One region of the Rhizobium sp. BK512 genome, then DNA from elsewhere that is predicted to be linked to it. Evidence: riboswitches for the same ligand, from Rfam matches in the RefSeq annotation. Region 1 holds a riboswitch; each other region holds the start of a gene.
What was found. A riboswitch is a leader RNA that binds a small molecule or an ion and turns the genes downstream of it on or off. The one in region 1 is predicted to bind cobalamin.

Region 2: linked by a shared signal. The riboswitch ahead of bluB (5,6-dimethylbenzimidazole synthase) and the one ahead of FHX06_RS01195 (ABC transporter substrate-binding protein) in region 1 are both predicted to bind cobalamin.
Region 3: linked by a shared signal. The riboswitch ahead of cobU (bifunctional adenosylcobinamide kinase/adenosylcobinamide-phosphate guanylyltransferase) and the one ahead of FHX06_RS01195 (ABC transporter substrate-binding protein) in region 1 are both predicted to bind cobalamin.
Region 4: linked by a shared signal. The riboswitch ahead of nrdH (glutaredoxin-like protein NrdH) and the one ahead of FHX06_RS01195 (ABC transporter substrate-binding protein) in region 1 are both predicted to bind cobalamin.

Annotation. Positions count from the first base shown of each region.
Region 1 is NZ_JACIAS010000001.1:223,477-229,436, reverse strand. Features, by position in the region: gene FHX06_RS01210 (class I SAM-dependent methyltransferase) at 1-501, opposite strand, end outside; gene FHX06_RS01205 (ABC transporter ATP-binding protein) at 505-1,269, opposite strand; gene FHX06_RS01200 (iron chelate uptake ABC transporter family permease subunit) at 1,266-2,291, opposite strand; gene FHX06_RS01195 (ABC transporter substrate-binding protein) at 2,303-3,319, opposite strand; cobalamin riboswitch at 3,490-3,740, opposite strand; gene FHX06_RS01190 (metallochaperone AztD) at 3,798-5,030, opposite strand; gene FHX06_RS01185 (NAD(P)-dependent alcohol dehydrogenase) at 5,335-5,960, shown strand, end outside.
Region 2 is NZ_JACIAS010000002.1:466,142-472,101, forward strand. Features, by position in the region: gene FHX06_RS08255 (TolB family protein) at 1-74, shown strand, start outside; gene FHX06_RS08260 (hypothetical protein) at 176-577, shown strand; gene FHX06_RS08265 (3-deoxy-7-phosphoheptulonate synthase) at 685-1,752, opposite strand; gene FHX06_RS08270 (MFS transporter) at 1,994-3,418, opposite strand; cobalamin riboswitch at 3,572-3,764, shown strand; gene bluB (5,6-dimethylbenzimidazole synthase) at 3,806-4,507, shown strand; gene FHX06_RS08280 (MFS transporter) at 4,525-5,960, opposite strand, start outside.
Region 3 is NZ_JACIAS010000001.1:383,033-388,992, forward strand. Features, by position in the region: gene cobN (cobaltochelatase subunit CobN) at 1-1,467, opposite strand, end outside; gene cobW (cobalamin biosynthesis protein CobW) at 1,471-2,523, opposite strand; gene cobU (bifunctional adenosylcobinamide kinase/adenosylcobinamide-phosphate guanylyltransferase) at 2,528-3,037, opposite strand; cobalamin riboswitch at 3,259-3,650, opposite strand; gene FHX06_RS02030 (chloride channel protein) at 3,858-5,648, shown strand; gene FHX06_RS02035 (adenylate/guanylate cyclase domain-containing protein) at 5,634-5,960, opposite strand, start outside.
Region 4 is NZ_JACIAS010000010.1:298,195-304,154, forward strand. Features, by position in the region: gene nrdF (class 1b ribonucleoside-diphosphate reductase subunit beta) at 1-436, opposite strand, end outside; gene nrdE (class 1b ribonucleoside-diphosphate reductase subunit alpha) at 453-2,621, opposite strand; gene nrdI (class Ib ribonucleoside-diphosphate reductase assembly flavoprotein NrdI) at 2,600-3,001, opposite strand; gene nrdH (glutaredoxin-like protein NrdH) at 3,015-3,236, opposite strand; cobalamin riboswitch at 3,499-3,726, opposite strand; gene metE (5-methyltetrahydropteroyltriglutamate--homocysteine S-methyltransferase) at 3,903-5,960, opposite strand, start outside.

The sequences.
Region 1 (5,960 bases):
CAGGCTGGCGACGCGGCCGGTCGGTTTCGGGCTTGCCCAGTCACCATCGAAGAAAAGCAACAGGCCGCCGGGCTTGAGGATGCGGAACCATTCGCGAAAGGTTTCTTGCGGCCGGGTCAGCGTCCAGACGAGATGGCGGCAGATGATGGCGTCATAGCTCGCGTCCGGCTCCAGGGTGTTTTCGGCGTCTGCCAGGATGAAGCGCAGGCGCTCCTTGCCGGCGTGTTTGGCGCGGGCAACCTTCAGCATCGCTTCGGAGAAATCGAGAGCGGTGACGTCATGGCCGAGATCGTGGATCAGGCGGGTCACTTCGCCGGTGCCGCAGGCAAGTTCCAGCACGCGTTTCGGCTCGGGGCCGAGGGCTTTGCGGATCGGCTTCTGCCAGGCGTCCGCCTCCGGGCCGGGGGCGATCCTGTGGCCGAAGGCGAGGTCGAAGGTTTCCGAGCGTTTCGACCAGTAGTCGCGGATTTCTTCCTTAAGATCGAAATTCACTCCATCCATGTCTTACCCCATCCGATACTGGATATGTGCGCGGCCATGCACGGGTGATTTTTCGATATGGGCACGCACGCCGAAGACGCGGGCGATCAGCGCTTCGGTCAGCACTTCCTCGGGCGTGCCTGCTGCCACGACCTCGCCCTTCTGCAGCACGGCCAGGTGATCGCAGAACATCGCTGCCAGATTGAGATCGTGCAGCGCGATGATGGAGGTGAGGCCGAGTTTGGCGACCAGCGCCAGGATATCGAGCTGGTGCTGGATATCGAGATGGTTGGTCGGCTCGTCGAGCAGGAGTTCGCTCGGGGTCTGGGCCAGCGCCCGCGCAATATGCACCCGTTGCCGCTCGCCGCCAGACAGTGTCTGCCAGAGCTGGCCGGCGCGTTCGCCCATGTCGACGCGGGCGAGTGCTTCTTCGACCGCGGCATCGTCATCAGGTGCCCAGGAGGAGAGGAGGCCGCGATGCGGCGTGCGGCCGAGGCGGACGATATCGCGCACGGTGAGCTGCGTATCCGTCGTCGTCTGCTGCTCGACGAAGGCTATGCGGCGGGCAAGGGCGGCGCGCGAAAGGCCGGAGACATCATCGTCGCCGAGGCGGATGACGCCGGATCTGACCTGCCGCAGCCGGCAGATCAGGCGCAGCAGGCTGGATTTGCCGGAGCCGTTCGGCCCGAGCAGGCCGAGCACCTTGCCCTTTTCGACTGATATGCTGACGCCGTTGACGATGACGGTATTGCCGGCGGCATAGGTGACCTTGTCGACGGTGATGGTCATGCGCTTCTCCGCACGCGATAGAGGATGATGGCGAAGGCCGGAGCGCCGAAGAGCGCGGTGACGACGCCGATCGGCAGGATCTGCTGCGGAATGATGATGCGTGAGACGATGTCGGCGCCGACCATGAAGATCGCCCCGCCGAGCGCTGTCGCCGGCAGCAGGCGGCCATGTGCGGGGCCGACGAGAAAGCGGGCGGCATGGGGAATGACGAGGCCGACGAAGCCGATTGAGCCCACAATGCTGACGACGCCTGCCGTCATCGCCGCTGTCACGCCGAGCAGGGTGAACTGTACGCGGCGCACGGCGATGCCGAGGGAGGCTGCGGCATCCGTGCCAAAGGCGAAGGCATCGAGCGCACGCACATGGGCAAGGCAGACGACAAAGCCTGTCAGTGCGACCGGCACGGAAAGATAGACATCCGGCCAGCGCACGCCGGAAAGCGACCCCAAGAGCCAGAAGAGCACGCCACGCGCCTGTTCGGCATTGGCCGAGGTCGTGACGATATAGGAGGTCAGCGCATTGAAGAGCTGCGAGCCCGCCACGCCGCAGAGAATGATGCGCTCGCTGGTGCCGCCAGCACCGGCCGCCAGGATGCCGACCAGCAGAAAGGCGACGACGGCGCCGATGAAGGCACCGCCGGAGAGACTGAGCACGCCATAGCCGAGACCTGATATCATGACGCAGACCGCGCCGGTGGAGGCGCCGGCTGAAATTCCGAGCACATAGGGTTCGGCAAGCGGATTGCGCAGCAGCGCCTGCAGCACCGTGCCGCACACTGCCAGCGATGCGCCGGCACTGGCCGCCGCCAGCGCGCGGCTGAGGCGGTAATCCCAGACGATGCCCTGATGGATGCGGCTGAGCTCGAATGCCGTGCCGAAGAGGCGGTTGGAAACCGCTTCTGCCGTGGTGGCGAGCGGGATTGATATCTCGCCGATCGATACGGCGAGACTGATCATGATACCGAGCAGGAGGAGGGCGGCGATGGTGAGCGTGGCAAGCGCCCACCATTTCCTCTGTGGCAAGGCAGCCTGGCTCACTGGGCCAGACCGAAGGACTGGATGCCCTTTGCCAGCGTCTCGATGCCGTCGATGGTTCTGATCGTCGGGTTCATCGACTGCGCGTCCATCATGATGAAGCGCTTGTTCCTGACGGCATCGAGCTCTTTCGTAACCGGATCGTTTTCCAGGAAATCCACCTTCACCTTGGGATCATCGGCGGCATAGCGGCGGCGGTCCATGGTGGCGATGACGATGACGGCGGGATTGGCCTGCGAAATCGTTTCCCAGCCGACGAGGGGCCATTCCTCTTCCGTCGTGACGACGTTCTTCGCCCCGAGCGTCTTCAGGATATAGGCTGGCGCGCTGTTCTTGCCGGCGATGAAGGCATCGCCTTTCACTTCCTTGCTGGAGAACCAGAAGACGACCGGCAGGTTCTTTGCCGCAGCACCGGCAACAGAGGCAACGGCCGCGGCCTCCCGCTTCTTCAGGTCGGCGATGACAGCATCGCCGCGGTCTTTCACGTCGAAGATCTCGGAGAGTTCGGCGATTTCCTGATAGATCAGGTCCATCGTGAACAGTTCCTTGCGCACGCCATCGCCGCCGTCGGTATTGATCTTGGCGACGCAATCGGCCGGCGCGACATAGGTGTTGATGCCGAGATCCCCAAACTGCTCGCGCTTGCCGACGGAGCCTTGCGTGCCGACATGCCATTCGAATTCGGCAGCCACCAGATCGGGCTCCGCGCCGACGACGGATTCGAAGCTCGGGTCATTGTCGGCCAGCCGTTTGATCCTGCTGTTGACATCGGCATATTGCGGCAGAACCGGGCCGACCCAGACGGCCGTGCCGGCAATCTTGTCGGCAAGGCCGAGCGAGAACAGCACTTCGGTCATGCCCTGGCCGATCGAGACGATCTTGGCCGGTGCCTTTTCGAAGGTGACCTGCTGGCCGCAATTGGTGAGGGTGAGGGGATATTGGGTGGCGGCAAGTGCGGGCGCAGCAAAGCCGGCCAGCCCGAGCGCGAGGGAAAAGCTCTTCAGAAGCTGTCGCATGGAAAACTCTCGATCAAAGGAAAAGGGCTAGCGGATGCCGGCGCGCGAACGATGGCCAGCGAGCGGGAGGCTAGCGGCGGATCGTCCAATCGAGACGGATGGATGGCGGCAGGTGGGGAGGGGTCTCGTCAATCATGTCTGCTCCTTGTCCGGGCATCCCCGCCCGGCTTGATTGGATCGTGATCGACGGCAGGTCTCCTGGCTCGCGAATATGTGCCGGTCATCTGCCTTCCCGCGAAATCGCAGTGGCACGGCCCTGAGGCCGAGGGCATGATCGCTGAAGCGATCAACCCCGAGATCGACAATCCGCTTACAGTTGCGGGGGCAGCCACGGTCTCGGTCCCTCTTGGGTCGTCCTCACCGTGTTCCCTATTATTCCCCTCGGAGTTCTCTTCGGGGAACCGTCGCCTCGATCTATGACGCCGCCATGGGCGACGTCAAGCGCCGGAATGCGAAGTGTGTCGGGTCCGAGGCCGCCTTAGTGACTGGCGCCCGAGCCGCCGGCGGCGACAAGCGCGAAGGGCTGGCCCTCGACGGGGATCGTACGCACCTCCTTCAGCGTCTGCGTGCTGACGAGGCGAATCAAGCTGTGACGGGGATCGGTGATGGCGATATCATCGCCGGCAACGGCCAGCCGCGGACGCGGATCGCGCCAATGACCATCCTTGCTGTAGGGCTCGGTCACGGTTTCCGATCTGACGATCTCGCCCTTGACTGTATCGAGCAGATGCAGCCTGCCATCTTCGGTGAGGATATAGGCATTCTGAAACTTTGCCGGATCGAGCACAAAATCGACGCGACGCGTTGGAAGGTCGATGATGCGATAGGGTGCGTCCGTATTATCAGGATCGATCAGCGCCAGCTTGTCCTCTCCGTAATTGCCGAGGAAGAACTGCATCGAGCGGCCGCCGAGCAGCGTCGAGACCTTGCCCCGCGGCAGCGATGCGCCATAGGCGAGCATTTCCACGCTCGGGCCTTCCGCGCCGCTGGGGCGGGCGATGAGCACGCCTTCCTCGCAACCGAAGGCGACGAGGCGGGCGGAGGTTGCCTCGCCATGCAGGCCGGTGCAGGGCGCGACATCGCCGATCTGCCGGCCATCCCGGTCGAGCACCCGCAGGCCCAGGCGTGGCGGCAGTTCGCCCTCCTTGACCGGCGCCTGCATGTTCGGCACGGAGACCAGCAGGTGATTGCCCATCGGCACAGCGACGCCGTGATGGGCGGCGATGGTGTTGACAGCTTTCGGCTCCGGCTTTTCCTGCAGCAGGCTGCTCTCCTTCAAGAGATCGAAGCGGTCGGTCCGGTCGTAGAAAATCGCCACGTCATCGCCATGCGTCACCACATGGCCCGGCTTCTCGCCCTTTATCGTCGCGCCGATCAGCTTCGGCGGCGCCACCTCGAGATCGCGATGCTCTCCATGATCGGAAAGGGCAATGCCGGTATCGATGGCATGAACGACATTCTCTTCGCCCTGGACGGCAAAGACCGTGCGCCCGGTGTCGCTCAGCGACAGGGCGGCATAACCCTTGAGATCGAAGCGGCCGATCTGTCTGCCGCTCGCAAGATCGATGGCGTGGACGACCGGCAGGCTGTGATCAGCCACGAAAAGCCGCCAACTCTCCTGCTGTTCCTCCTCGGCGCGGGAAGCCGATGGCAAGGTGGCGGATGTGAGCGCAGTGGCGACTGCGAAGATAGCGAAAAGGTGCCGGGCCATGAAATCTCCTTTAATGTAATAACATTACATCCCTGTTGTTATAAAGTTACATTTGCCTTGTCCAGTCGCGGCTGTCGAATTTTTGAGAAATTCAGGGCGCCGGCCTTGTTCGATGTCTGGCCGGCTTTTCATCATGACCGGATAGCGGTGTATGACGCAGGCCATCGATAAGCGTTTGCTGAGCCTAGCTCACAAGCCTTTCCCGCATTCCTCGTCTAATCCGGATAATCCATCGACGCTATATCCCATCCGGCACAGCTTCCGGTGTCCGTCAGCTTTCAACAGCCTTGCAAGGGATAAGCCATTGAGAACATCAGCATTTGCCGCAACCGATGCGAACACGCCGTTGCAACCTTTCTCTTTCGACCGCCGGGACCTGCGTCCAGAGGACGTGGCGATCGATATTCTCTATTGCGGCGTCTGCCATACGGACCTGCACATGGCCCGCAACGACTGGGGCTTTTCGGCCTATCCGGTCGTGCCGGGCCATGAGATCGTCGGGCGGGTATCTGCCGTCGGGAGCGCCGTTTCACGCTTCAAGGCGGGCGACAATGTTGCCGTCGGCACGATCGTCGACAGCTGCATGGAGTGCCCCAACTGCCGGCGCAATGAAGAGCAGATGTGCTACAAGGGTGTGACCGTCACCTATAATGGCCAGGACCGGGTGACGGGCGAGACCACCTATGGCGGCTATTCAGATCATATCGTCGTGCGCGAGGAATTCGTTCTCAGCGTGCCCGACGGGCTGGATCTTTCGCGGGTCGGGCCGCTGCTCTGCGCCGGGATTACCACCTATTCGCCGCTGCGTACGTGGAATGTCGGCCCCGGCAGCCGGGTGGGCGTGATCGGGCTTGGCGGGCTCGGGCATCTCGCCGTCAAGTTCGCTTCGGCGCTCGGTGCTGAGGTGACGGTTCTGACGCGCTCGGCGGG
Region 2 (5,960 bases), on a different contig from region 1:
CGATCAACGTGCCGAACTGGTCGCCTGATGGCGAGGAATTCGCTTTCGTACGGTATTTTCCGGCGAGATCTTGAGAGGGCGCACCGCCATTTGATGATGGCGGTGGCGCCTCAAGTCTCACGCGACCCTTCTGAGATAGGCATTACCCGTTCATGAGAGGGATCGTTACACAATTATGCGCAAGGTATTGCTCGCGGCATTCGCCTGCCTGATCTGCTGCCGTGCTTTACTGTTTGTTATGTTTCCGGTCGAGTATCTGCGATGGTTCGGAAAATACCAGGAGTCTCAAACTCTGAACCAGATGGCGCTCCCCATCGCCAAATTCTACATTCAGCATGATATTAAATATGCTTGTGGCAACGAGACTTACTTCAGAAATTACAACGCCATGAACTTCTTCGATGATCTGCCGCTTTCGCCTGAAGAGGAAGTCACGCTCCAGTCACAGGACAAGATTGCGCGCCTGTTTTTAAGTGACGTCGTTGACGACGAGAGTGAATATTTCGACTCTATCCGCGCGGTGGCCGATTATAATTTGCTTGTCGCCTCTAAGTGCTTGCACAGGCGTATTTCGTGAAAGCCTCACTGGCGATCGGGCGCCTCACCGGTTAAGGAGAGGCGGCGCAATATCGGCATTATGTGAATGGGCGGCGGGTGTCTGCCTGCCGCGCTTGATGCTGCCTATCAAGCCGCAACAGCGGCCTTGCGGCGATCGCGGACGGCCTTGGCGAGATCCTCGAGCACGTCGACCGACATATCCCAGCCGATGCAGCCGTCGGTGATCGACTGGCCATAGACGAGCGGCTTGCCGGGGACGAGATCCTGGCGGCCGGCGACGAGGTTGCTCTCGATCATCATGCCCTTGATGTGATCGTTGCCGGCGACGATCTGGCCGGCGACGTCGTGGACGACCTTCGGCTGGTTCATCGGATCCTTGCCGCTGTTGGCGTGGCTGGCGTCGATCAGCATGCGCGGGTCGACACCGAGCTTGGTTGCCTCGGCGATAACGGCCTGCACGTCGGCTGCCTCATAGTTCGGGCGCTTGCCGCCACGCAGAATGATGTGGCAGTCCTCGTTGCCGCGGGTGGAGGCGATCGCTGCCTGTCCATCCTTGGTGACCGCCGGGAAATGATGCGGCTGGGAAGCCGCCATGATCGCGTCGAGCGCGACACGCGCGCTGCCGTCCGTGCCGTTCTTGAAGCCGATCGGGCAGGAGAGACCCGAGGCGAGCTGACGGTGGATCTGGCTTTCGGTCGTGCGCGCGCCGATGGCGCCGTAGCTGACGAGATCGGCGATGTACTGCGGCGTGATCGTATCGAGGAATTCGCAGCCGGCCGGCAGGCCCATGGCGTTGATGTCGAGCAGCAGGCGGCGGGCGAGGCGCAGGCCTTCCTCAATGCGGTAGCTGCCGTCGAGATGCGGGTCGTTCATCAAACCCTTCCAGCCGACGGTGGTGCGGGGCTTTTCGAAATAGACGCGCATGACGATTTCGAGATCGCCGGAGAGGCGTCGTCGCTGCTCGACGAGACGGGACGCGTATTCGCGGGCGGCTGCCGGATCATGGATCGAGCAGGGACCGATGATGACCAGCTGGCGGTCGTCCTTGCCCGTCAGGATATTGTGGATCGTGTCGCGCGTGCCGGTCACGGTCTCGGTCACCGCTCGGTCACGCGGGATTTCCTTGATAATATCGGCAGGCTTGGTCAGCGGGGTGATCTCGACGATGCGCAGATCATCAATAGTGTCAGTCACGGTATGCTCTCCTGTTTGGTCATACCGTGGCGGAACAAAAAAGCCGCCAGGTTGACTAGCGGCTGTTCGGGTGTGTCGTCGCGTTAGTTTCGGTTACGCACAGACCCGCATCCGCTGGAAGCAGCGGTACGAATAAAATCGCGATGCGTAAACGGACGAAATCGACATGCCGCCTATGTAGACATGCGAATTGGAATTGTCACGTGGATTCTGTGAGGAAAAATGACAGGCCTGTGAAGTTTTATCGGCTTTCGGCCATTGCCTCTCTCTGGGCATCTTCCGGCGCAGCCGCTTCGGCATGTCCATGCTTGCCGCGGCGTGTCGTCATGTCATCGCCTGCATTGGCGGGCAGGCGCAGGAAAGTGATGCAGGCGAGTGAGGAAATCCCTGCCACGATGAAGAAGGCGATATGGAAATCGGTGACCGTAAGTTGGCCGCCGTGGAAGCTGGCGGACACTTCCAGGATCGTCCCTGCGACTGCAACACCCATGGCCATGGAGATGCGCTGCGCCACGGCATTGATGGCCGTCGCCTGACTGCTGTCGGCCTCGTCGACATCCCCGAAGGCCATGGCGTTGACACCCGAGAAGGCCATGGAGCGCAGCAGTCCGCCGACGAGAAGAGAGCCCATGATGAGATAGATCGGCGTTTGAGCAGTGAAGAGGCCGTTCACACCGAGGAAGATTGCGGCAAGGAAGGTAGTGAGCGCGATGACGTTGCGGAAGCCGAAGGCGTTATAGGTGCGGGTTGCGGCGAATTTCGAACCCATGGAGCCGAGTGCGCTGACGAAGGTGACAGAGCCAGACTGCAGCGGTGTCAGGCCGAAACCGAGCTGCAGCATCAACGGCATGAGGAAGGGCAGCGCGCCGAGCCCCATGCGGAAATTCGAGGCGCCGAGGATCGCCGCCCGAAACATCGGGTAGCGGAACATTTTCGGATCAAGCAACGGATGCGGCGTGCGCCTGGCATGGACGAAATACAGGATGCCGGAGAGGACGCCGACCGCGACTGTGACATAGCCGTAGATGACGGGAACGGCGGGCAGGCTGATGACGGATATGCCGAAGACGAAGCCGGCAAAGCCGATCCCGGACAGGAAGAAACCCGGAAAATCCATCGGCTTCGGGCTGCGCGGCTCAATTGCCGGCAGGAAGCGGGTGACCAGCGCAATGCCGATAATGCCGATCGGCACATTGATCCAGAAGATCCAGTGCCAGCTGAGATAGGTCGTCAGGAAGCCGCCGATCGGCGGGCCCATGATCGGGCCGATAAGAGCGGGTATGGTGAGCCACGCCATGGCATTCACCAGCTGGTGACGTGGCGTGCCGCGCACCAGAAGCAGCCGTCCGACCGGCGTCATCATCGAGCCGCCGGCGCCCTGGATGAGCCGGGAAATGACGAAGGCTGCGATGGAATTGGAAAAGGCGCAGGCGATCGAACCGGCCATGAAAACGGAGATTGCCAGACGGAAAATGTTGCGCGCGCCGAAGCGATCCGACATCCAGCCGCTGATCGGAATGAAGATCGCAAGCGCCACAAGGTAGCTGGTTACCGCAAGCTTCAGCGCGATCGGCGAAGTGCCGATATCGGCCGCTATAGCCGGCAGGCTGGTGGCGATCACGGTCGAATCCATCTGTTCCATGAACAGGGCGACCGCAAGGATCATCGGCGTTAAGCGGGACACGGGCAACCGGGATGCAAGGAGAAGGGATTCGACGCCAATGGCGCCGCTCGGATCAGGGTCTCGTTCTAGGCCAGCATTTTCAACCTGTCCACGAAATGAATGTCGCATGTGGCTTGCGGCCATGCCCTTTCCGCGCCATAGATCGCCCTGTCAGGTGCCCGCTGTCACCAGCGGGAGAATCGGGAATCCGGTGGAAGACCGGAACGTGCCCAACGCTGTAAGGCTGACGCTCGCCGTTCAAACTACGCCACTGGCCTTGCGGCCGGGAAGGCAGCGGCGAAGCGAAGGACGCCGAGTCAGAAGACCGGCCTGGCAAGATAGACCCAACCCGCGCGGACGGCGGGCGGTTGCGTTGTTGGGGATTTGACGATGCGACCCATTGATGATGCCGTTTGTCCGGCATCCAGCTTTTCTGCGGCCGAACGCGAGGCCGTCTATCACGCGATCATGACGCGGCGCGACGTGCGCAGCCAGTTCCTGCCCGATCCCTTGCCGGACGATCTGGTGACGCGGCTTTTGACGGCGGCGCACCACGCGCCTTCGGTCGGTTTCATGCAGCCGTGGAATTTCATTCTGGTGAAAAGCGCCGAGGTGAGGGCGCGCGTGCGCGATGCGTTCCTCGGGGCGAATGAGGAAGCGGCCCGCATGTTCAACGGCGAGCGGCAGGAAAAGTATCGTTCACTGAAGCTCGAAGGCATTGTCCAGGCGCCGCTCGGCATCTGCGTGACCTGCGATCCCACCCGCAGCGGCAGCGTCGTGCTGGGACGCACGCATAATCCGCGCATGGACAGCTATTCCACCGTCTGCGCCATCCAGAACCTGTGGCTCGCGGCCCGTGCCGAAGGCGTCGGCATCGGCTGGGTCAGCATCTTTCGCGAGGGCGACCTCAAGGAGATACTTGGCATTCCCGATCATATCGAAGTGGTCGCCTGGCTCTGCGCCGGCTTCGTCGACCGGCTCTACGAGGAGCCGGAACTGGCGGTCAAAGGCTGGCGGCAGCGGGTGGCGCTGGAAGAGCTGGTTTTCCATGACGGCTGGGGGCAGGTGGAAGGCGAGGCAGCGCCGGTTTGAGCCGGCGCGGGTGTGCTTCACTCGGCCGGCTGGGTGCTGCAATCCTTGGGGCAGGCCGGTGTTCTCCAATGGCCAAAGGTGAGGAAGCTCGCAGCAGCGAGAATCCAGACGCCGATCGCTCCATAGAGCATGACACCGCCGAAGCCTGCGACCAGCGCATCATGCACCGTCTCGGCGGGAATATCAGGCAGGGCGGCGATGCTGCCGGCGGAGATCCGTTCGGCAAGCAGGCGCAGATCGCCTGCGTCCATCGAGTTCGGCAAGGCGCTCTTCAGATGGGAGAGCACACCACTGAACAGGATGAAGCCCATGACTGCGATGTTGATCGCGAGCGAGATCATCCGGGCGCTCATGTCGATGCCGGAGGCCATGCCGGCGCGGTCGCTGGATACCGCACCGGTTGTCGTGTTGGTGACCGGGGTATTGGTGAAGCCAAGCCCGATGCCGGCAAGCAGCGCGCCGGGCAGCATCGTCAGCCAGCTTGGCGCGGCGGCGGCGCTGCCTGACTTCATCAGCAGGAAGCCGAGCCCGATGGTGAAAAGGCCGCCGGGAATGATGATACCCGGCCGGTAGCGCAGCATAAGCTGCTCGGCAAGCGGCGGCACGACCAGCGTCGGCAGCGTATAGGCCAGCAAGGCGATGCCGGCGGCCACACTGCCGTAACCGAGGCCGGCTTCATACCAGATCGGCAAATAGATCATGAAAGGCCAGAAGCTGATATTCATGGCGGCCGAACCGACAATGGCGCCCGAGAAGGTGCGGATGCGGAACACCGAGGCATCGAACATCGGTCGCGGGTTCAGCTTTTCGGCAACGACGAAGGCGACGAGGCTTGCGGCACCAAGTCCGATAATGCCAAGCGCAGCCGGGCTCGCAAAACCGAGAGCAGGCCCCTGGGTGATGAAGAAGGCAAGGCAGAAGACCGCCAGCGAAAGGGTAGCGATGCCGGCGATATCGAGCCGTCCGGCTGCAGGATCACGCGATTCCTGAATTCCCGTCAGCGCGAGAGCGATTGTCACAGCCGCCAGCACGGCATGGATGAGGAATACCCATTGCCATCCGGCCACCGCCACGATGCCGACGCCGACGATCGGGCCGAAGCCCAGGCCGATGCCGAAAATGATGCCCCACCAGCCGAAGGCGATACTACGGGCGCGGCCCTCTTGGAATTGATGGGAGAGCACGGCTACCTGGCAGATCAGCATGAAGCCGCCGCTCATTCCCTGCAGAAAACGAGCAACGATCAGCAGCGAAACATCCTGCGCGAGGCCGGCAATCAGCGAGGTGAGGCCGAAGACGGCAATGCCGATCAGGAAGACGCGCTTGCGGCCGTAGCGGTCGGCCAGTGTGCCTGCGGCCATCAGCACCGTCGTAACGGCGATCGTATAGGCGTTCATGATCCATTGCAGGGCACTGAAATCGGCGTGAAGCACTTTTTCCAAAGTGGGCAGGA
Region 3 (5,960 bases), 160 kb from region 1:
ATCGGGAATATCGGCGAGCGGATAACCAGCCTCCGCCATCGCCCGCATCACCTCGATCGTCCCGGCGGGCGTATCGAGCCCGACGCCATTGCCGAGCCGTCCGTCCCGGTTCGGATAGTTCGCCATGACCAGCGCGACACGCCGCTCCGAAACCGGCCGCTGCCGCAACCGCGCCCAGTTGGCGGCAAGGGCTGCGACATAGGCCATGCGTCCGGCATCCGGCTCGCTGGAAACGATATTAGCCTCGACCGCGGCATCGTAGCGAGCGGCAGCCTTGAAGGAGACGGCGCGCGAAAGCACGCGGCCATCCACCTCCGGCAGCGCGACGTTCATGCCGAGATCGCGGGCCGACAAGCCTTGCGATGAGGCTGCCCAGGCCTCCCGCGACGAGGCGGAAAAGATCGCCTGCAGCACGATCGCGTCGTTGGCCTCCAGCACCGTCGGCTCGCGATCAGCACCGGGTGCGGACACGGCAAAGCCTGTCGTGTTGATGACCACGTCGGGTTGGAGATCGGCGAAGATGGCTTCGAGGATGCCCTTGGAAACCGGGTCCTTGAGGCTGTAGGCAAAGACCGGCAATGGGCGAAGACCCTGCGCCTCCAGGGTTTCGATCAGTGCCTCGACAGGGCGGGTTTCGCCGCTCTGCACGAGTGCGCGGTAGAAGGCGATGGCAACGACGGGTGCTGCCTGTCCCTTCTCCCCAGCGGGGGTCCGGAGGACGGGTCGAGACCCGTGGCTCGACCCCGGTCGGTGGCCCGAAGGGTCGGATGAGGGGGCCACTCCACAAACCTCGAAATCGTGCTCCTGTTGCTCGCTCTCTCCGTCGCTCGCCCCCCTCATCTGCCCTGCCGGGCATCTTCTCCCCGCTGGGGAGAAGACAGAACCGGTGAGCTTCCGCCACTCCTCGACCCCAACAAGCCCCCGCCCCGGCCACCAGATCCCGGCCTTCATCAGCGGCACAGCCGGCGCCGGCTTCTCCTCTCCCGAGAGCATCGCCGCCGCATAGGCCAGAAAGCCCCGTGCATTGGCATCCCCGCCCTCGATCAGATAGGCCCAGAGCGCATTCAGATCATCCAGCGCCACATTGGAAAACGGCGTCAGCCCGGCATCCGGCTTCGAATCCCCCGGCAGCACCGCAATCAGCGCACCGCTGCGCGCCGCGATCGCATGCAGCGCCTCCAGCGCATAGTGGAAATAGCTCGCCCCGCCGAGCGCCCGCACGATGATCAGCTTCGCATGCCGCGCCGTCCGCTCCACATAGGCATCGACCGACATCGGGTGCTTCAGGCTCATCAGGCTCGCAAGCCTCAGCGAATAGCCTCCTTCTCTGCCGCTATGGGCCGCGGCAATCGCCGCAAGCTCGGTATCGGCAGCGGACAGGAACAGGATATCGCCGGGCGACTGGCCGAGGTCGATCGCCTCGTCCCCGTAGCTGATCGTCCCCTGTTGAGCGAGAAGCAGATGCATTGTTTACCCTCGGACGAGCGCTTCGATCGCCTTGCGCACTGCGTCCTGATCCATCTCGTGCAGACCGATGACGACGAGACGCGTATTGCGGGCCTCACCCGGCGCCCAGGCACGGTCGAAATACTGGTCGATGCGGGCACCCACGGCCTGTAGCTGCAGGCGCATCGGCTTGCCGGAGACATCGATGAAGCCCTTCAGGCGCAGCACGTCATGCTCGGCGATGATGCCCTTCAGCTTCTCGACGAAACCTGCCGTATCCGAGACAGCGCCGAGTTCGACGACGAAACTGTCGAATTCATCGTGGTCGTGCGGCTCGCCATCCTCATGCTCCAGCTCGTGATGGGACTTGCGGTTGACGATATCGTCTTCCGTGCCGATGCCGAGGCCGAGCAGCACGCTTGCCGGCACCTCGCCGTTCTTCGCTTCGATCATGACAGGCTTGCGGGCAATGCGCGAGGCGACTTCGCTCTTCACGCGGCCAAGCCCGTCCGCGTCGATCAAATCGGTCTTGTTGAGCACGATCAGGTCGGCGCAGGTCAGCTGATCCTCGAAAAGTTCCTCGATCGGGCTTTCATGATCGAGCGATTCATCCTCGACACGGCGCGCATCGACGGCATCGTGGTCATCGGCAAAACGACCGGCAGCAACGGCCGCACTATCGACCACGGTGATGACGCCATCGACGGTGACTTCGCTGCGGATATCCGGCCAGTTGAAGGCGGCGACGAGCGGCTGCGGCAGGGCAAGGCCCGAGGTTTCGATGACGATATGGTCAGGGCGCTGGTCGCGCTCCAGAAGCTTGGTCATGGTCGGAATGAAATCGTCGGCAACGGTGCAGCAGATGCAGCCATTGGTGAGCTCGATGATGTCGTCCTCGGTGCAGTTTTCCGCACCGCAGCCCTTCAGCACGTCACCATCGACGCCGAGATCGCCGAACTCGTTGATGATCAGCGCGATCTTCTTGCCGCCGGCATTGGTGAGCAGGTTGCGGATCATCGTCGTCTTGCCGGCGCCGAGAAAGCCGGTGATGACGGTTGCGGGGATTTTCTGCTGCATGGAACTAACCCTTCATTTTCAGCGGCAGACCCGCTGCGATAAAATAAACATCCTCGGCCGAAGCCGCGATCATCTGGTGCAGCCGGCCTGCATGGTCGCGAAATTCCCGCGCCATGCGGTTCTCGGGCACGATGCCGAGGCCGACTTCATTGGAAACGATGACGAGCCGCGCCTTAGCATGAGGCAGAAAGCCAGCAAGGGCGGCAGACTGGGCGGCGATATCGCGCCCCTCCATCATCAGATTGGTGAGCCACAGCGTCAGGCAATCGACGAGGATGGCCCTGCCCTCCGCGTCGATGGCGGTCAGGCGCTCGGTGAGATCGAGCGGTTCCTCATGCGTCGTCCAGGAGGGGCCGCGATCGGCCCTGTGCTGGTCGATGCGCGCCTGCATCTCGTCGTCCCAGGCGCGGCCGGTGGCGATGTAATGGCGCTCGAGACCGCTCGTGGCAATAAGATTTTCGGCGAAGCGGGATTTGCCGGAGCGAGCGCCGCCGAGGATGAAGGTGGTGGTCATGACAGCACCGTCCGTTGAGGATGGGCACGGCCTTCGCCGCACCCCTCATTCCTGTGCTTGTCACAGGAATCAGGGAAGAGAAAACGGCCTGCGCCAGAAGCTCATCACAGAGGGGCGGCGGAACACCGCGCCCATATCGCACCACCAGAGGCAGCGCTGAATAACATCCTTCAGCCAAGACAACCTCCGTGCTGGCAGCGGGCAAAGCGCCCAAATTGGGCATTATGCCCGGCACGGATAGCAGGTCTCCTGGCTCGCAGTTATCGGCCGCGACAGGGGCGACCGCTCGGTCGCCCCTTATCGTGCCAGCGGATCCGCCTCGCCTTCCCGGCTGCATCTCGTGAAAAGGCGGACGATTCGTAGAATTAGAGGCGTCCTGCCCCGGCTGATCACGATGCATTTCCAGTGGCTTTTCCGGCACTTGTCCGCCTTGCCCGCTTGCAGAATGCAAGACTGTCGGCGCCGCAATCCAAATGCCGGATGGAAGACCCTGACTGCTCTACAGTCGCGGGGTCGGCTGTGATGAAGGCGCCCGGCTTGGGTCCGCCCCGTCACATTCCCTTTTAATCCGGAAGGCGTTTGCCGATCCGGAACCATCCATTATGTGGATTCATGGTTAGGCGCGTGCAACCCCCATGTCAATTGCCGCGCAACGTCCCGCTCATGTTCATCTCGACTTACACTACCGATATTATCGTCTTTAATCAAAGGCTTACGTCACAAAAACTTTACGGCCCGGCCGGTTTTTTGCCGCAATTGCCGCTCATGCGGATGCCGGCTCCGCCCTTGACCCCTATTCTTGCCGCCTAATTTCCCCATGATGCTCTCCCGAATGCACATTCGCCGCCTCGGCCCTCTAGGCACCGCCTTCGATCCGGGGCGCCTGCGCGCGCTCATTCGCCACAGCGAAATGGGCATGGTCTTTGCCGGCGCGCTTGTCGGCATCGTATCGGGGCTTGCGGTCTCAGCCATGAGCTATGCCTCGGAAGAGATGCACAGCCTGATCTTCGGCATAGACGGCACGACGAGGCTCAGCGCCTCGCAGATCGACAGCAAGTTTCTGCTGATGTCGGCCCCGGTAGCCGGCGGCATGCTTCTCGGGCTCTTGCTCTTCATTCTCGCCAAATGGCGCAAAAAGCCGATGGTCGACCCGATCGAGGCCAATGCGCTGCATGGCGGCCGCCTGTCGCTGACGGACAGCATCCTTGTCGCGATCCAGAACCTCGTTTCCAACGGCTTCGGCGCATCCGTCGGCCTGGAAGCCGGTTATACGCAGCTTGCGGCCGGCATCGCCTCGAAATTCGGCCTGAAGCTGCAGCTGCGCCGCGCGGACCTGCGTGTGCTCGTCGGCTGCGGCGCAGCCGGCGCCATCGCCGCCGCCTTCAATGCGCCGCTGACCGGCGCCTTCTACGCCTTCGAGCTTATCATCGGCACCTACACCATTATGTCGCTGACGCCTGTCGTCGTCTCAGCGCTTGTCGCAACTCTTGTTGCGCGCCTTCTTGCTGGCAGCGATTTCATCATCGATGTCGGCAGTTTCGGCGCTGTACAGCCGGCAGACTACGTGCCGGCCATTGCGCTCGGCGCCTTCTGCGCCGGCGTAGGCATCCTCATCATGCAGGGCGTCTCCTTCGTAGAGGAATTGGCGCGCAAGAGCGCCATCGCGCTGCCCTTCCGCCCGGCGCTCGGCGGCATCGTCGTCGGCCTGCTGGCGCTGGTCTCGCCGCAGGTGCTGGCCGCCGGCCACGGCGCGCTGCATCTGAACCTCTCCCACGAGATCACGATCCCCGCGCTGATCGGTCTCTTCCTTCTGAAGTCGGTGGCATCCGCCGTCTCCATCGGCTCCGGCTTCAGGGGCGGCCTGTTCTTCGCCTCGCTTTTCATGGGCGCGCTGCTCGGCAAGCTCTTTGCCTATTCCGCCCCCTATTTCGCCGATGCGACGCTGACGCCCGTGATCTATGCCGTGGTCGGCATGAGCTCGCTCGCCGTCGCCGTCATTGGCGGGCCGCTGACCATGACCTTCCTGGCGCTGGAGATCACCGGCGACTTTCCGATCACCGCACTGGTGCTCGCAGCCGTCATCACCTCCTCGCTCGTGGTGCGCACGACCTTCGGCTACTCCTTCGCCACATGGCGCTTTCACTTGCGCGGCGAAAGCATCCGCAGCGCCCATGATGTCGGCTGGATCCGCAATCTCACCGTCGACAAGCTGATGCGTTCAGACGTGAAGACCGCAAGACTCGGAATAACGCTGGACGCATTCAGGGAGGCTTTCCCCATCGGCTCGACGCAGCGTGTCATCCTCGTCGATGAGGGCGACAAATATGCCGGCCTCGTGCTCGTGCCGGAAATCTACGCAAACCCCACCAGCGCGCAGGACGAAGCCCAGAATCTCGGTGATTTCATCCGCTATAAGAACGATTTCCTGCAGCCGCAGATGAATGCCAAACAGGCGGCCGCGATCTTCGACAAGACGGAAAGCGAAGCGCTTGCCGTCGTCAACAACCTCATCGAGCGCAAGGTGATCGGCCAGCTCAGCGAAAGCCACACGCTGCGCCGCTACAGCGAAGAACTCGACCGCCGGCGCCGCGAGGTGTCAGGCGAGATCTGAGGCCTTTGCCGCCGATTTTCGAGCCGATGCCACGATCGGATCCGCAAGCTTGAACACGTCGGCCTTCCTCGAAACGCCGCGCAACTCGAACGATCCCAGGCGTTCGCAGGCGACACCGCAGGCAGCCGCGAAGCTTTCCGACATCAGAAGCGGCTGGCCAAGTTCGCCGCAGAGTTTCTCGATCCGCGAGGCCTCGTTGACGGCCCTGCCGATCACGGTGAAGTCGAGCCTGCCGCGGGCGCCGATATTTCCGTAAAACACTTCTCCGAGATGCAGGACGACGTCCACACCGATGTCAGGTCCACCGTTGCC
Region 4 (5,960 bases), on a different contig from region 1:
GCTCCATGATCAGCGCCGACTTCTTCTGCAGGAACTCATTCTCTTCCGACCACCGATAGGCATCGTCGACGTCGGGCGTGAGGCAGAGCGTGGAGAAGATCGAGGAATAGGAGCGTGCATGCACCGCTTCCATGAAGGAGATGTTGGAAAGCACTGCTTCCTCATGCGGGGTGACCGCATCCGCCATCAGCTTCACGGAGCCGACACCATTCTGGATCGTGTCGAGCAACGTCAGCCCGGTGAAGACGCGGATCGTCAGCTGCTGCTCGACCGGCGTCAGCGTTCCCCACGACGGAATGTCGTTCGACAGCGGCACCTTTTCCGGCAGCCAGAAATTGCCGGTCAGACGGTTCCAGACCTCGAGATCCTTGTCGTCCTCGATGCGGTTCCAGTTGATGGCGCGCACGCGGCTGACCGGCTTGACTTGCATGTTCATGGTTTTCTCCGGTCGGTTATAGCGTGCAGGAGACGCAGCCCTGCACCTCGGTGCCGGACAGCGCCATCTGGCGAAGGCGGATGTAATAGATTGTCTTGATGCCCTTCTTCCAGGCATGGATCTGGGCGCGGTTGATGTCGCGCGTCGTTGCAGTGTCGCGGAAGAACAGCGTCAGCGACAGGCCCTGGTCGACATGCTGGGTGGCAGCCGCATAAGTATCAATGATCTTTTCCGCGCCGATCTCGTACGCATCCTCGTAATAATCGAGATTGTCGTTGGTCATGAACGGCGCCGGATAATAGACGCGGCCGATCTTGCCTTCCTTGCGGATCTCGATCTTCGAGACGATCGGGTGGATCGAGGAGGTGGAGTGATTGATGTAGGAGATCGAGCCCGTCGGCGGCACCGCCTGCAGGTTCTGGTTATAGAGCCCGGAGGCCATGACGACCTTCTTCAATTCCAGCCAGTCTTCCTGCGTCGGGATATGAATGCCGGCGTCATCGAACAGCGCCTGCACCTTCTCGGTCGCCGGCTTCCACTCCTGCCCGGTATATTTGTCGAAATAGTCACCTGAGGCATATTTCGAATTCTCGAAGCCCTTGAAACTTGCGCCATGCTCGACCGCCAGGCGGTTGGATGCACGCAGAGCGTGATAGGTCACCGTGTAGAAGTAGATATTGGTGAAATCGACGCCTTCTTCCGAACCGTAATGGATGCGCTCGCGGGCAAGATAGCCATGCAGGTTCATCTGTCCCAAGCCGATCGCATGGCTGTCGTCATTGCCCTTCTCGATCGAAGGCACCGAAGAGATATGGCTCATGTCGGAAACGGCCGTCAGCGCGCGGATCGAGGTTTCGATCGTCTTGCCGAAATCGGATGAATCCATCGCCATGGCGATATTCAGCGAGCCGAGATTGCAGGAAATATCCTTGCCCATCGTCTTGTAGGAAAGGTCGTCGTTGAATTCGCTGGCCTCGCTCACCTGTAGGATTTCCGAGCAGAGGTTGCTCATGCTGATGCGGCCGGCGATCGGGTTTGCGCGGTTCACCGTGTCTTCGAACATGATGTAGGGATAGCCGCTCTCGAACTGTATTTCGGCGATCACCTGGAAGAATTCGCGGGCCTTGATCTTCTTCTTGGTGATACGGGCATCCGCCACCATCTCGCGATACTTTTCAGTCACCGATATCTCGGTGAAGGGGACGCCATAGACCCGCTCCACGTCATAGGGCGAGAAGAGGTACATATCCTCATTGTTCTTGGCGAGGTCGAAGGTGATGTCAGGCACGACGACGCCGAGCGATAGCGTCTTGATGCGGATCTTCTCATCGGCATTTTCGCGCTTGGTATCGAGGAAGCGCATGATATCGGGGTGGTGCGCATTGAGATAGACGGCACCTGCCCCCTGCCGCGCACCAAGCTGGTTGGCGTAGGAGAACGAGTCTTCGAGCAGCTTCATGACGGGGATGATGCCGGAAGACTGGTTTTCGATCTGCTTGATCGGCGCACCGGCCTCGCGGATGTTCGTCAAGGACAGCGCAACGCCTCCGCCACGCTTGGACAGCTGCAGCGCCGAATTGATGGAGCGACCGATCGATTCCATATTGTCTTCGACACGCAGCAGGAAGCAGGAGACGAGTTCGCCACGCTGCTTCTTGCCGGCATTGAGGAAGGTTGGCGTTGCCGGCTGGAAACGGCCGGAGATGATCTCTTCCATCAGATCGCGGGCAAGCTGTTCATTGCCTCTGGCGAGCGCGAGCGCCACCATGCAGATACGATCTTCATAGCGCTCCAGGTAGCGCTTTCCGTCGAAAGTCTTCAGCGTGTAGCTGGTGTAATATTTGAAGGCGCCGAGGAAGGTCGGGAACCGGAACTTCTTGGCATAGGCTTCGTCGAACAGGTCGCGGACGAAATTGAAGGAATACTGGTCGAGCACTTCCTGCTCGTAATAGCCTTCAGTTACCAGATAATCGAGCTTCTCCCGGAGATTATGGAAGAACACCGTGTTCTGGTTCACATGCTGCAGGAAATACTGCTTGGCCGCCATGCGGTCCTTGTCGAGCTGGATCTTGCCCTCATCATCATAGAGGTTCAGCATCGCGTTCAGCGCGTGATAATCCAGCGCTTCCACGGCCTTGAGCGGCTTGACGCCCGCATCCCGCGTCAGATTTGTCCCCGTGTCCAAAATCGTCCCATCCCGTCTTTGACATTGGCGACATCCTCGGCAGTCCCCAGGAGCTCGAACCGGTAGAGGTAAGGTACCTGGCATTTTTGCGAGATTACGTCGCCGGCAAGCCCGTAGGTCTCGCCGAAATTGCTGTTGCCCGCAGCAATCACGCCGCGGATGTTGGAGCGGTTTTCCGCATCATTGAGGAAACGGATTACCTGCTTGGGCACGGCCCCTTTGCCGCCGTCCCCGCAATAGGTGGGCGAGATCAGCACATAGGGTTCGCGAATGTGGATGTCTTCAGCGCCAGCGGGAATGCGCGCCGCGCGCAGTCCCAGCCTCTCGACGAAACGATGGGTATTTTCGGACCGGCTGGAATAATAGACGATCAGGCCCACCGCTTTTCTCCGGTCAGGAGAGCGCGCTGATCATGTCGGGACGGAAGCCCGCCCAGTGGTTCTCGCCGGCAACGACGACCGGAACCTGCATGTAGCCCATGCCGCGCACGCGATCGAGCGCGTCGGCATCCTCGGAGATATCGATGATCTGGTAGTCGACGCCCAAACGGTCGAGGGCGCGGTAGGTAGCGGTGCACTGTACGCAGGCAGGCTTGCTGTAAACGGTAACGCTCATCATGTTCCTCGTGATGTCAATGGATTCCAGACGCAGAACTAGGATCGGGCGCCTTGCGGCGTCCGAGGGAATGCTTGGTATTGATCTGACAAAGTTGGCGCTTTACACGCCGAACACTCTCCCCCGCACGATCTGCGCGGGCGGCGGTTTTAATGCTTTCAACATGACTTCAATCCCGAAGTGTTCAGCGGACATTCGGGGGCAGCGCAACAGGCGCGGATTTGATCCGCCTGCGTATACGCGACCTTCCGGACACCCCGCCCGTGGATACCTCGTTCAAGGCAGGTCTCCTGGCTCGCGGGTCGAAGCACCCTGCCCCCAGCCTTCCCAAAGCTTCATGCCTCAGTGACCTGAAATCGGACAGTTGCTCGCCGCTTACAGTTGCGGGGGCAGCTCCGGCTTTGTCGCGCCGTCATGGCGAGACGCACCGTATTCCCATCTTAGCCCCCGACCCTCACGAATCGAAGGAACCTTGAACACTAGATATAGTACTCGAATCCCGGTTTGCGTCAACGGATGGTTTGCGCATCGCGTTACGGCATGTTTGAAATCGCTGCATTCCTGTGAAAAACGTGGTTAATGAATGGTTAACGAAAGCAGCCTGTAGAGAAGGCCGCGTCGGAAAGAGCCGGCCCATAGCCGGCTCTCCAGGAATCGATTAGGCGCTCAGGCGCGTGTCGGCGGTGCGGCATTACGCAACTGCCGAGCGGCGGCAACCATGTTGACGAGTGCCGGGCGAACCTCTTCCCACTTGCGTGTCTTCAATCCGCAATCCGGATTGATCCATAGCTGTCCGTCCGTCAGACGCTTCCGCGCCAGCGTCAGGAGCTCCGTCATCTCGGCGACCTCGGGAACGCGGGGCGAATGGATGTCGTAGACGCCGGGGCCGATCTCGTTCGGATATTTGTAGCTGCGGAAAGCCTCCAGCAGTTCCATCTTCGATCGTGAAGTCTCGATCGAGATCACATCGGCATCCATCGCGGCGATGGCATCGATGATCTGGTTGAACTCCGAATAGCACATATGCGTATGGATCTGCGTCTCGTCGGAAACACCGGATGCGCAAAGGCGAAAACTCTCGACCGCCCAGTCGAGATAGGTCTTCCAGTCGGCCTTGCGCAATGGCAGACCCTCACGGAGAGCGGCCTCGTCGATCTGGATCATCGCAGCACCCGCCTTTTCGAGATCGATCACTTCGTCGCGGATCGCCAGAGCGATCTGCCGGCTGACATCCGCGCGAGAAAGATCATCACGCACGAAGGACCAGTTGAGGATCGTCACCGGCCCGGTCAGCATTCCCTTGACCGGCTTGTCCGTCAGCGACTGCGCGTAGCGCCACCACTCGACTGTCATCGGCTTCGGCCGAGAGACATCGCCGAAGATGATAGGCGGGCGGACATAGCGTGAACCGTAGCTCTGCACCCAGGCATGTTGCGTAAAGGCGAAACCGGAAAGCTGCTCACCGAAATACTGCACCATGTCGTTGCGCTCGAATTCCCCGTGGACGAGCACGTCGAGACCGATTTCCTCCTGCCAACGGATCGCCGCTTCGGTCTCCTTTTTCAGGAACGCATCGTAGTCCGCCTCGCTGATCGTACCCTTTGCGAAGGCCGAGCGGGACTTGCGCACATTGGATGTCTGCGGGAAGGAGCCGATCGTCGTTGTCGGGAAGAGCGGCAGGCAAAGCTTGCGCTCCTGCAGGCTGGTCCGCTCGGCAAAACCGCTGCTCCGCGTCATCATCGTCTCATCGATTGCCGCGACCCGCTGCCTAACTTTGAGATCATGCACACGTGGAGAAGCCGCTCGAGAGGCAACGGCCTGAGAGGCTGCAGCAATTACTTGATAAGCCCCGCCGGGACTGCCGAGGGCAGAGAGTTCATCGAGTTTCTGGGTGGCGAAAGCGAGCCACGACGTCAGTTCCTCATCCAGTCCGGTTTCCAGATCCAGGTCGATCGGCACATGCAGCAGCGAGCAGGATGGCGCGATCTGCAGCCGATCCGCGCCGAAGCGCTGAACCAGTGGCTCGATCTTTTTCAGGATCGCGGCAAGGTCCGCCCTCCAGATATTGCGTCCGTCGATGATGCCGAGCGACAGCGTCAAATCGGGGGACGTCTTGAGAAGGGCATCGATCTGCTGCGGAGCACGAACGAGATCGACATGCAGGCCGGAAACCGGCAATGCGAGCGCCGTCGGCAGGTTATCGCCTATATTGCCGAAATAGGTGGCGAGCATGATCTTGAGGTTCGGCACCAGCTCGTGCAGCGCACGATAGGCATGCTTCAGCGCTGCCTGCTCTTCTCCTGAGAGATCCAGCACCAGGCACGGTTCGTCGATCTGCACCCAGTCGGCACCGGCAGCGCTCAGTTCCGCAAGCACCCTCGCGTAAACAGGCAACAGGCGTTCAAGCAGGCTGATCGGTGCAAAACCTTCCTCGGTTCCCTTGGCGAGTTTCAGGAAGGTGACAGGGCCGAGGATGACTGGCCGTGTGTGGATTCCGAGCGTCTTCGCCTCGATGAAGGCATCGAGTGGCCTGTTTGCGGTCAGCGCGAAGAATTGATCGGGACCGATTTCCGGCACCATGTAGTGATAGTTCGTGTCGAACCACTTGGTCATTTCCAGCGCCGGCACGCCATGTCCGTGATGGTGCTTATGGCCGCAATCGGCGTGCGCCGCATCGCCGGTCGAACCGCGCGCCATGGCGAAATAGGTATCGAGCGCAACAGG